Regions from separate parts of the Antarctobacter heliothermus genome, predicted to be linked through region 2. Evidence: riboswitches for the same ligand, from Rfam matches in the RefSeq annotation. Region 2 holds a riboswitch; each other region holds the start of a gene.
The links. A riboswitch is a leader RNA that binds a small molecule or an ion and turns the genes downstream of it on or off. The one in region 2 is predicted to bind cobalamin.

Region 1 (2,891 bases), 570 kb from region 2:
CTTCGCGCGCCTGTTCCTCAATCCCGAGGTTTTTGTGGATCACACCCATGCCGCCTGCCTGCGCCATCGTAATGGCCATACGGCTTTCGGTCACTGTGTCCATTGCGGAACTCAGCAGCGGGATATTAAGGGCGATGGAATTGGTGACCTTGGTCCGCGTGTCAGCGGTGGACGGCAACACGCTTGAGGCCGCAGGAACAAGCAGAACGTCATCGAAGGTCAAAGCCTCGCGAATCTCCATGGGGGCACTCCTTGGGAGGGATCGGTTGGCGCGTCCCTATCGCATGGGCGGCAGGGAAAGGAAAGCCCGCGCAGTGCCACGCCTCATACATCTCGTTCGACAGGGGCATTTGATTGCCAGTGGTCGTCCATAATCAGATCATCCAGGGACAGCTTGTGCCGCCAACCCCGTGCCTGCAATTCCGGTTGGGTAAAGCATTCGTCGATGTGCCCGACGCACAGATAGGCCACCACTTCGACCGTGTCTGGCAAACTCAGCAAACCGCGCAAGTCCTCTTGCCGAAAGATACTGACCCAGCCAACGCCCAGTCCTTCTGCCCGCGCCGCAAGCCACAGGTTCTGCACCGCGCAGACCGTGGAATACAGATCCATGTCGCGGTTATGGGTGCGCCCCAACACCACCTTTCCGCCGCGCGAACGGTCACAGGTTACAGCTATGTTCAGTGGTGATTTCAGAATACCTTCGAGCTTCAACCCCGCGTATTTATTTCGCTTTTCACCATCGAACATGGCTTGCGCCTCGGCATTTGCCTCTGCAAAGGCCGCGTGTACCGCCTGCCGCCGCGCGGCATTACGGATGAGGATAAAATTCCACGGCTGCATAAACCCGACCGACGGCGCAGCATGGGCGGCCTCTAACACCCGGCGCAGCATGTCAGGAGCGATCGGATCCGGCAGGAACTCATTGCGCACATCGCGGCGCGCATTGATGACATCGTACAGCGCCCGGCGTTCGGCTGGCGTGAATTGGCGCGCCCTTTCGGGAGCGATCAGGGGATCGGACATGTGCGGCCTCGCAAGTGACTGCGACCAGACGCTTTCCAGGCGTTGGTCCATGTCGTCAGGCCGGTCTTCTGGCTTGGGATCTGTCGAAACGCACACCTTCCCGGGAAAGCCCAGTGGCACTTGTGCGTTCCGTCCCCCTTACAGCGGCGGGCCCGCGCTGGAGTTAAACCAGCTTCCCGATTCTCCCCGTAGCAGGGCACCTGACGGCGGCAGATTGCTGTGAAACGGCAAACGCGACAACCCGCGATCCGTCTTCATTGGCAAAAGCAGGCGCCCAATGTCGCGCCTGCTTTTGTTCGGACAACTTAAGGTGCTCAGTCGTCTTTGGCCCCCATCGCCTTGATTGCATTTCCAATTGCCTCAACCGACCACGCGAAATCCACATCCAGGGCCGTGTCAAAAACCCAGTAATCCCGGGGCACATAGAAATTGGCCGCATAGTTGGATCCGCGCCCGCCCCAGGCCGCAAGGCCATGACAGGTCATGCAGTTGGTCTGGATTCCCATGTCCGTGGTCGTGGTTGTCCACGCCCCCTTGCCATCCGGGGTCTGGACCGTTTCCATGATCGAAATAATCGGCGTGCCAAAGCCCGCCTCAAGATAGGGGTTGAACGCTGTTACCAATTCTCCGACGTTCTTGCCGCCCACCAGCGGCTGTGCCGGAACCAGCATCGAATAGGCCGGGGCCATAGCGTAATGCGCAGCCTGCGACGTAAGGGGCGAAGGACGCGCCGCTGCAATCGCCGCGCTGGAGGGGGTATTGGGGTGCGCGGCATCCGCCTCCCACCAGAAAGTCTGCCATGTCCACTGTGTCGTCTCGCGTGAGGTGACATGCATCGCCACCAGCAACGCAATCGCCGGGCCATCGCCGCCGATTTCCTCGGTCTCGCCGGTGGTCTTGTTCACAAAGGCGGCATTCTGCGCCTTGAGATCCACGGCGATAAAATCGTCGATGGAATAGATGTTGCCGGCACCGGGGCTTTTGCAATTCACATCCACGCCGGTTGAGGTGGTTGGCCCTTTCAGGTCCATGTCGACGTAGACGCATTGCTGCCACAGCGTTTCGGGATAGCCGCCCTCTTTCATGTCAGGCGTCCAGTTGGTCAAATCTGGAACACCGGGCCACGCGGTAAAGGCATAGAGCTTGCGCGTCCGTCCATCCGCATCGGTCCAATCCGTCAGCCGCTCCTCGGTGATCAGCTTGTAGACCGGTTTGACGTTCACCGCATTGTCGGGGAACTGCACCTTGTCGCCATCGGCCAGCAACCTGTCCAGCACCTCGGGCTTGCCCGTCCCGGTTTCCAGCAAATAAGAGGCAGACGGTGGGCTGTAGGCCACGTTCTCCAGCACGTCAGCGTTTACGATGATCCCGGCAGCATTGGCCTTGGGCTCTGTTCCGTCCTTCTTTTCAGAGGCGGCATCGGCCAGAAACCCGTCCACCAGACCGTGCCGGAACATCTGCGAGGATTCGCCCAGCTGAAAATGGCTCTGTGGCTCTTTGCCGGTAAAGACCGCAATGACATTCGCCTTGGTCAGCCAGGTTTGATAGGTCACGCGGGCAAAAGCCCCCTCACCGTCGACCGGATTGGTCAGGCCCGCCCATATGCCCCAGGCATGGCCGTGGATGGCCGCACTGTTCTGCGGCTGTGCATAGATCCAGGAATTGATCTCTTCCTCAGCGGTGGGAAAGACGATCCCGGGTGCCGGTTCTGCGGGCATGTCCACCCCGAAATCCTGCGCCCCTGCTGCCAGCGGCAAGAAAGCCAATAGCCCTGCCTTTACTCCAAAATAACGCATCCCTGTTTCCTTTCCCAAACTCATCGCACGCTCCAAGTGACGTTACGTTACCCAACGTAAGGAGGAAAA
Region 2 (2,891 bases):
GCGGTCCGACAATGGCATTTTGATCCAGCGTGTTATAGGCATAGTGCCCCACCCATTCGGTCACCACACGGATCGACTCGAACTGGGGGATGCGGTTGGCGATGATCGGCCAGACGTGGTCCTGCCAGCGGTCGTGATCCATGCGGAAATCATCCGGTTCCACCGCCAGATCCTCTGCCGGGGCGGCGCCCGCCATATAGGTTGACGGGCCGTCCTGCCGGGTGTGGACCCCAGACGGGTCGATGGTCAGCGGCAGTTCCCGAACCAGTGGTTTTTCCGCCGTATAAACCCAGTTGAAGCGGCGGCGCGGCTCGACCGGCAGATTGATACCCGCCATCGCAGCTGTGCGCGCAGCGCGCGGGCCAGAGGCGTTGACCACATGGCCACAGGCGATTTGCTGCCCTGAGGCCAGCGTGACAGAGCGGGCGCGGTTGCCATCCTTGGTCATGCCCGCGACCTCATTGCCGATGTATTCCACACCCCGGCTGCGTGCGGATCGTCGCAACCAGTCGAACAGGGTGCCGCCGTCCCAATACCCTTCGTCACGGGTGTTGATCGACCCCAGCAGGATGTCGTCCAGTTGGTAAAACGGATAGCGCGCCGCGATCTCATCACGGGTCAACAACTCGGTCCCGGCTCCGGCGGCGCGTTGTATCTGCGCGTTGCCCCGCAGTTGATCGGCAAAGCCCTCGTTGTCGGCAAGATAGAGATAGCCAAAGTTCTGAACCGACAGGCGCGGCGCGCGGGCATCGCCGATCCGGTCGGGCAAATCTTTGATGAATTCGGCGGTGAATTGCGAGATTCGCACATTCAGCGGATCGGAAAACTGTTGCCGGATGCAGGAATAGGTATGCGCGGTTGAGCACATGGCATAGCTGGGGTCGCGTTCGACCACCAAAACGCTGCCGTCGAAATCCGGGTTTTCAGTCAGGAACCACGCGGTCGCCGATCCCATGATCGCCCCGCCGATGATGATGACATCGTAGGAACTGCGGGAAGGCGCAGAGGGAAACCCAGATATGGCCATACGGCATTCTCCGCATTTGGTGCGTACCCCAGACAGGGCGCAACGTGTCGGTTGACCGGCCCCGCGCATGGGGTGGGACGATTCCTCCTTAACCGGCGACGTGACTCTTGACCATATCGGCGCGGCGCAGGCTTGACCGGCCCGTTCGGCTGCGCCACTCTGGCGACGATGGTGACCGCGTTCTGCGCGGTCGAATAGGGAATACGGTGCGGGGCAGGGCCCCAATGCCGTGACTGCCCCCGCAACTGTAAGCGGCGAGCCATCCCGTAAACGCCACTGGACCCTCGGTCCGGGAAGGTTCGGGACTGTGCCTTGACCCGCAAGTCAGGAGACCTGCCATCGTCGGGCCCATCCGGGTCCGTTTTTCACTCAACCCGGGCGGGGTGCTCCGGAGATGCGAGGCCCCATGGCGTTTCACCGCCCGCTGACATCGCTGATCCAAACCGCTTCCCGCCCTTGGCGCGGAGGGCGCGATGTCGATCGAACTAATCCTGACACAATTGCAATGCCGGGTAGAGACCCCGGAAAGGGCGTTTGAATTGGCCTGCATGGGATACATGCAATGGCTGGGCGGCCTGCCCGGATGTGCCAGCTATGAGGCAGAGGCAGTGCGCGCTTGGTTACGGGCGCAGCCCTTTGTTCGAACCGATCCGGCGGTGGCGGTCTTTTGCGGGCTGCTGGACACATCGCTGCGCCATCCGGGGCGCGCGCTGGATCTGACATTGCCGCGCCCACAGCGGCGCGGAGGGGCGCGCAATCGGCGTCTGTTGCTATGAGAAAGGGGAGGGGACACCGCTGCGCGTGTGCCCATCACGCGTGGGCATCTTGCTCCGACGTGGGTGGCAGCGCCGCCAGATGCACCATTCGCGTGGGAAAGGCAAAGTCGACATTCATCTCCTTGGCCAGCGACAGGATGTCGAGGATCAGCGCCTGTTGCGCGGCCACCTGCGCGTCATAAGTGAAAACCTTGAAGTGGCCCCAAAGTTCGATGTCGACGCTTTGCGGTCCTAGTGACTTTATCCCGATGGTGACATCGTCGGTGTCCGCATCGGGCTGGTTGCAATATACCTCCTTCAACCGCGCGACAAAGCCTTCCAGCCGGTCGCGCGGGGTATCAAAGGTCAGCCCGATTATCATTTGAACCTTGCGCCGCTGTCGGTTGTCCCAGTTGACGATCACCTGATCCGACAGCTGCGCGTTGGGCATGATCATCAGCGTGTTGTCCATCGTCCGCAGCCGGGTCGAGCGCAGGCCAACCGTCTCTATCACCGCGAAGACGCCTGCCGCCTCGATCATGTCGCCCTTGCGGAAGGGGCGGTCCGACAACAGGATCGCGCCGCCCAAGATGTTCGACACGGTCTCACGCGCCGCAAAGGCCACTGCGACGCCACCGATGCCCAAACCCGTCAAAACGCCCTCATAGGGCAGCCCCACCACATCCGCGCAGGCAATGATCGCCCCCACGATGATCAGCAGTTTCAGCAGACCCTGCGCGAGCGACAGGACAATCTCGTCGGTATAGGCGCGGGTCAGCGTGGCGCGCGCCATCAGCGCGTCATGGATCAGCGACACGGCTCGATAGGCCAGTGCCGCTATGGCGAGGATCAGCAGGATCGCCGACAGCGCCGACACAGGGCCAAAGGCCCGCAATGTCAGTCCCAACCGTTCACTGGCGTCCAGAAACAGCAGCGCAACCACCAACATCCCCGCCGGTCCGGCCATCCGGGCAACAGAAGACGCGATGGTCCCCCGGTCGGTTCCCAGCGTCCGCGCCGCGTGCCAAGCCAACGACAGTGTGCCGGCCATCGCCAGCAGATAACCCGCCAGCCCGACCCATTGCCAGATTTCCAGCCCGAACATGCGG
Region 3 (2,891 bases), 1.6 Mb from region 2:
GCCACCCCCAAGGTGGTCAGCGCAATGGCCAGCGCGCCGGCAAAGCCACCCAGCAGCGCAGCCATCACCGGACCGCTGCGCGGGATTAGCGGCCGGATGGCCAGACCGACCAGCACGGCGGGCAGCGCGATGTTCACGGTGTTGATGCCCAGCACCGTCACCCCGCCAAAGCCAAAGAACACCGCTTGAAGCAGCAGCCCGACAAAGAGCGTGGGAAAGGCGGCCCAGCCGAGGATCAACCCGGCCAGACCATTGAGGATAAGATGCACCGAAGACGGGCCAATGGGCACATGGATCAGCGAGGCCACAAAGAACGCCGCCGACAGCACCCCCGCCGCCGGAATCCGTTCCAGCGGCAGATTGCGCAGCCCAAGAGCGATACCACCCGCTGCGGCCACGGCACCGCCGATGGCGACGGGGTTGGACAGGGCTCCGTCAACGATGTGCATGGCTCAGTCCAGATCCCAGGCGCGAATCCAGATCACCGCGTCCTGGCTCAGCTCTTTGCCCTCATGCTCGGTCTCTGGCCCGGCCCCGAGGGCGGCAAAGCCCCAGTAACCGGCACGCGGCACGCCAAAGGTGAAATAGCCGTTCAAATCCGAGATCGCCACAACTGCGCCGCCGGGGGGCGGGGTGGTGACGGGGGCCGAGGCGCTGCTGCTGTCCATGTCCGGCTCTGCGGCCATATACTCGATCTCGATCTCGGCACCGGCGACGGGTTTGCCATCGGCCAGAACCTGCCCGGTAAAGGTCGACCCGGTGAGGATGTTGTAGGGTTTGTTCAGCGGCACAATCTCGACCGGCAGACCCACCGGAGTCATCCAGTCGGTCGGCATCGTCCCGCGATTGAGGAACGACTTGGTGATCTGCTGGATGTAGATATCTTCGGTTTCCTCGAAATACGGCTCTGGCACTGTCACCAGCACATAGTCACCGGCGCGTTTGACCGGCACGCTGCCCTTGTAGGCCGCACCGCCGTTGGTTGGCCCGGTAAAGGTGACGGGCTCCAGCGTGTCGAGCAGGTCTGTCCGTTCCCCGCGGTGAAGCATGAAAAACTCGCGCGGGCGGGCAAGGTCCATGACATGACCGTTTTCGAACGGATGCCAGAACACCAGTTTCACCGGCACATCGCCGGGACGTTCGATCATCGTGTCGACGGTGTATTCCAGCAGGAAATGCGCGGGTGCCGCCGCTGGCACCGTCATACAGGCCAATGCCAATGCGGGTTTCAAAGTGGGAAGTAGAGTCACAATTGCCGTCCTTGTCCTTGTGCGCCATCCCCGGCGCAGAGCGTGACGGACGGCAGGAAGAGACGGCCAATGTCGGGACCGGGACGGAGTCCGGGCGACGAAGGCCAGACGCTTACCCCGTCGTCCGGTGGAAACCGCAGCCCTTTTGCGGGCGACGGGTGTCCGGCAGGTCTCCTGGCTGGCGGGTCAGTGTCTGGGCCTGCCTTCCCGGATTTCTCCAGTGGCGTCTTGGCCCGGACTCTCCGCTTACAGTTGCGGGGGCAGCTGCCGGTTAGGCGCGCAAGACGCGCGCGGCACGGCATTCCCTCTTTCCCCCGAAGAACGCGTCTTCGGGACCGGTCACGGGGTCGTGTCTGACAGATGGTCTGCGTCGGGGCAATGGACAAAGCGACACGGCAGGGCTTGGGTGCGGCATGGAGACGGCCAGTTGACGGGTCGGTTGACGCGCCGGTTGACGAGGGACGGGATGCGGTCGATAGCTGGACACAGGACTGCCATTCTGGACGGGGGAGAGGCCATGAAACGCTCACGCATCAATGCCATCATGACAGAGGCGGACGCCCTGATCCGACGGCATGGTTTTGCGTTGCCGCCCTTTGCGCAGTGGTCGCCAGAGGCGTTTGTGGCACAGGCCGGGGCGGCGCGTCATGTCATCGATTCGCGCTGTGGTTGGGACATCACCGACTATGGCGAAGGGCGGTTCGATGAGATGGGGCTGTTTCTGTTCACCCTGCGCAACGGGCTGTTGTCGGATCTGACCGGCGGGCGCGGCATGTGCTACGCCGAAAAGCTGCTGATTTCCCGGCAGGATCAGCTGTCACCGATGCACACCCATGTGATCAAGGCAGAGGATATCATCAACCGGGGCGGGGCGACTCTGGTGGTGGAACTGTACGGATCGGACGATCAAGGGTGCTTTGCCGAGGATCGTGGCGGGCAGGTGATGTGTGACGGTATCGTGCATGACTACGCTCCGGGCGAAAAGCTGCAACTGGCACCGGGGGAAAGCGTGACGTTGCGCCCCGGCGACTGGCACGCCTTTTGGGGCGAGGGCGGCGATGTGCTGATCGGAGAGGTCAGCACCGTAAACGACGATGAGACCGACAATATCTTTCGTGAGCCAATCGGCCGGTTTTCCGAAATCGAAGAGGATGAGCCGCCGCTGCATCTGTTGGTCAGCGACTATGCCAAGTGGTTGGCGGCCTGACAGCGGGGTCTTGCCAATCCGCCGCCCCGACGCCACTGTCAGCCGGCCACAAAAAAAACGGGGGACAGGCGATGTTGCGCAGGGCGCTGGGAAAAGGCGGGCCAGAGGTATCGGCGCTGGGCATTGGGGCGATGTCCTTTGCCGGGTTTTACGGTGCGGCCAGTGAGGCAAGCAGCCACGCGGTTCTGGACGCGGCGCTGGATGCGGGGGTCGATCACATCGACACCGCCAATGTCTATGGCATGGGCAAGTCCGAAGAGATCATAGGCCGGTTCCTGAAGCGCTATCAGGACAAGGGCAAGATCCCGTTCCGCATCGCCACCAAAGCCTCTATCACCCGCGACCCGGACACCGGGGCGCGCAGTTTCGACAACTCTGCCGCCCATCTGGAGTCGGAACTGGACCGCAGCCTGAAACGGCTGGGGCTGGAGCGG
Region 4 (2,891 bases), 1.7 Mb from region 2:
CAGGGCGTTTCGATCACCCGCACCGGGCTGGCGTCGCGCAGTGGCAGGCCGGTGCGCGACAGGTGATCGGGCCACGTTGTGCCAGCGGCGCGGGTCAGCGTTGCGGCCAGTGGCGCGTTGCACCGCACTGTAAATCGCGCCGCGCGCCGTCCAAGGCCAAGGTCAAAGCGCGGACCACCTGCATCGCGTGTCAGCAGGGCCGCATCATCCGGCCCAAGGGCGGTCAGCGCGGCGGGCGCGTCGCGTATGGCGCGACCCACCGGGACGGCCAGCGCGATCAGCGTGGGTGCATCTGGGCGGTCAATCTCAAACGCGGTCAGGTAGCGGGCGGCCTCCAGCCTCAGTGCCGCGTCGCGCAGCGTCAAATTCAGTGCGCCGTCGCCGATCTGCACCGTGCAGGGCGTACCGGGCAGGCGGACCAACTCCCCGCTTGCGCCCCAGACGCCCGCGATCAGGCGTGCGCCCTCATCGCTGAGACGGCGCGCAGTTTCTGCCAGCAGGGTATCGCCCTGCCATGACAGACGGCGGGTCTTCAGCCCCAATCTTGCTGCGCGGGCGGGCAGATCTGCCCAGGCCGCCGACCGAAACCCCTCGGACGCGCTGCCCCAACCGGCGATCTCATCCAGACTGCGGGCGCAGCCGGTGCACAGTTGCGATGCCTCGTCGATCACGCAGCGCGCGATGCAGGGGCTGGCGGGCGGAAGGCGGTCGATACGGCTCATGGCCTTAGAACTCCACGCCTTTCTGCGCTTTCACCCCGTCACGGAACGGATGCTTCAGCAAGGTCATCTCTGTGACCAGATCGGCGGCCTCGATCAATTCGGGCTTCGCGTTGCGGCCCGTCAGGCAGACGTGGGTCATGTGCGGTTTCTGCGTCAGCAGGAAATCCACCACCTCATCAATATCAAGGTAGTCATTGCGCAGGGCGATATTGATCTCATCCAGAAGGACAAACTGGATGTCGGGGTCAAGGATCTGAGCCTTGGCAATCTCCCATCCGTTTTGCGCGGCAGCAATATCGCGGTCGCGGTCCTGCGTTTCCCAGGTAAAGCCCTCTCCCGTGACAAACAGCCGACATTCGTCGACAAACCGCTCGCGCAGGAACGTGGCCTCGCCGGTGGCGCGCGCCCCTTTGATGAACTGCACCACGGCGCAGGGCATCTGGTGCGCGATGCACCGCATGATCATTCCGAACCCGGCAGAGGATTTGCCCTTGCCCTTGCCGGTGTTGACGATGATCAGACCTTTTTCTTCGGTCTTGGTCTTCATCATCTCGTCGCGGGCGGCCTTGATGCGGCGCATCTTTTCGGTGTGGCGGGCGGTGGTGTCGTCCATGTTGCGTCTCCGGAAGCTCGGGGTTGGGCAGGCATGGCATTGCATGTGGGCATCGTCAATGCGGCTATGATCGGTGGGCGCGAGCTCTGCGAGCGATTGACAAGCGGATCAGAAGGGCGCACCACGCCTGCCACGATGGTTCCCCGGGCCCGCCCGGGGAGGAAAACAGGGAACGCGGTTCAAACCCGTGGCTGCCCCCGCAACTGTAAGCGGTGAGCGTTCTTGCAATGTGCCACTGGCCGGATCGGCCGGGAAGGCGCGAGAGCGCATCGACCCGCGAGCCAGGAGACCTGCCATCGGAGAGGTGAAACTGTGGACCGGGCGGGGTGCCCCGGAGGAGGTCGTGATGAATTCGAACCTGAAATCCTGCGGGCCGCGAAAGGCCACGCCATGAACGCGCCGGTGGAACTGCTGGTCTGCGTGAAATGTCGGCGCGGTGAAGAAATCCCCGATGAGGGCGTGCGGCCGGGCCAGCGCCTGCATGACGCCATCGCCGCGCGCGATCTTCCCGAGGGCGTGACCCTGACCCCGGTCGAATGCCTGCAAAACTGCGATTCAGGTTGCTCTGTCGCCATGCGCGGCGGTCCGGCGCGCTGGACCTATGTCTACGGAAACCTGCTTGAAACGTCGCATCCGGACCTGCTGGTCGAGGGGGTCACGCTGTATCATGCCGCCAGCGACGGGGTGATCCCGTGGCGCGCGCGGCCCGAACATTTCAAACGCAATTGCATCGCGCGCATCCCGCCCGAGCAGACCGACACGCCCGAAGAGGACAAGACATGACCGATCTCGCCAAACTTCCCGTCACAGTGATCACCGGCTTTCTCGGTTCGGGCAAGACCACGCTGATTTCGCACCTGATCCAGAACCCTGGCGGCAAGCGGTTGGCCGTGGTGGTCAATGAGTTCGGCGATGTCGGCGTGGACGGTGAGATCCTCAAAGGCTGTGCCATTCCCGACTGCCCGGCAGAGAACATCATGGAACTGGCCAACGGGTGCATTTGCTGCACCGTGGCGGATGATTTCATCCCGACGATCGAGGCGCTGATGGCGCTGAACCCGCGCCCGGAACACATCCTGATCGAAACATCCGGGCTGGCGCTGCCGAAACCGCTGCTCAAGGCGTTCGACTGGCCGGATATCCGGTCCAAGATTACCGTCGACGGGGTGATCGCGCTTGCCGATGCCGAAGCAGTGGCCTCTGGTCGGTTTGCGCCGGACGTGGCACGGGTCGACGCGCAGCGGTTGGCAGATGATAGCATCGACCACGAAACCCCACTTTCCGAAGTATTTGAGGATCAAATCGCCTGCGCGGACATCATTTTGTTGACCAAACCCGATCTTGCAGGGCCTGAGGGCGTGGCGCGGGCCAAGGCGCTCATCGCCGCCGAGGCACCACGCCCGTTGCCGGTGATCGAGGTCGCCGAGGGGGTGATCGACCCGCGCGTGATCCTGGGTCTGGAGGCGGCGGCAGAGGACGACATGGATGCGCGGCCCTCACATCACGACGCCCATGACGATCACGAACACGATGATTTCGAAAGCATCGTGGTGGAC

Region 1: it holds a riboswitch for cobalamin, as region 2 does, so the genes downstream of both, bluB (5,6-dimethylbenzimidazole synthase) here and ANTHELSMS3_RS20245 (hypothetical protein) in region 2, are expected to answer to the same signal.
Region 3: it holds a riboswitch for cobalamin, as region 2 does, so the genes downstream of both, ANTHELSMS3_RS12595 (DUF4198 domain-containing protein) here and ANTHELSMS3_RS20245 (hypothetical protein) in region 2, are expected to answer to the same signal.
Region 4: it holds a riboswitch for cobalamin, as region 2 does, so the genes downstream of both, ANTHELSMS3_RS12500 (DUF1636 family protein) here and ANTHELSMS3_RS20245 (hypothetical protein) in region 2, are expected to answer to the same signal.

What each region holds. Positions count from the first base shown of each region.
Region 1 covers NZ_CP022540.1:3,701,403-3,704,293, forward strand. The annotation lists gene guaB (IMP dehydrogenase) at 1-241, opposite strand, end outside; gene bluB (5,6-dimethylbenzimidazole synthase) at 325-1,026, opposite strand; cobalamin riboswitch at 1,068-1,245, opposite strand; gene ANTHELSMS3_RS17565 (hypothetical protein) at 1,341-2,822, opposite strand.
Region 2 covers NZ_CP022540.1:4,268,766-4,271,656, reverse strand. The annotation lists gene ANTHELSMS3_RS20250 (NAD(P)/FAD-dependent oxidoreductase) at 1-1,027, opposite strand, end outside; cobalamin riboswitch at 1,180-1,382, shown strand; gene ANTHELSMS3_RS20245 (hypothetical protein) at 1,501-1,803, shown strand; gene ANTHELSMS3_RS20240 (mechanosensitive ion channel family protein) at 1,838-2,891, opposite strand, start outside.
Region 3 covers NZ_CP022540.1:2,635,525-2,638,415, forward strand. The annotation lists gene cbiM (cobalt transporter CbiM) at 1-449, opposite strand, end outside; gene ANTHELSMS3_RS12595 (DUF4198 domain-containing protein) at 453-1,205, opposite strand; cobalamin riboswitch at 1,398-1,605, opposite strand; gene ANTHELSMS3_RS12600 (D-lyxose/D-mannose family sugar isomerase) at 1,768-2,457, shown strand; gene ANTHELSMS3_RS12605 (aldo/keto reductase) at 2,529-2,891, shown strand, end outside.
Region 4 covers NZ_CP022540.1:2,615,975-2,618,865, forward strand. The annotation lists gene ANTHELSMS3_RS12490 (DUF1289 domain-containing protein) at 1-722, opposite strand, end outside; gene cobO (cob(I)yrinic acid a,c-diamide adenosyltransferase) at 727-1,335, opposite strand; cobalamin riboswitch at 1,455-1,647, shown strand; gene ANTHELSMS3_RS12500 (DUF1636 family protein) at 1,726-2,118, shown strand; gene cobW (cobalamin biosynthesis protein CobW) at 2,115-2,891, shown strand, end outside.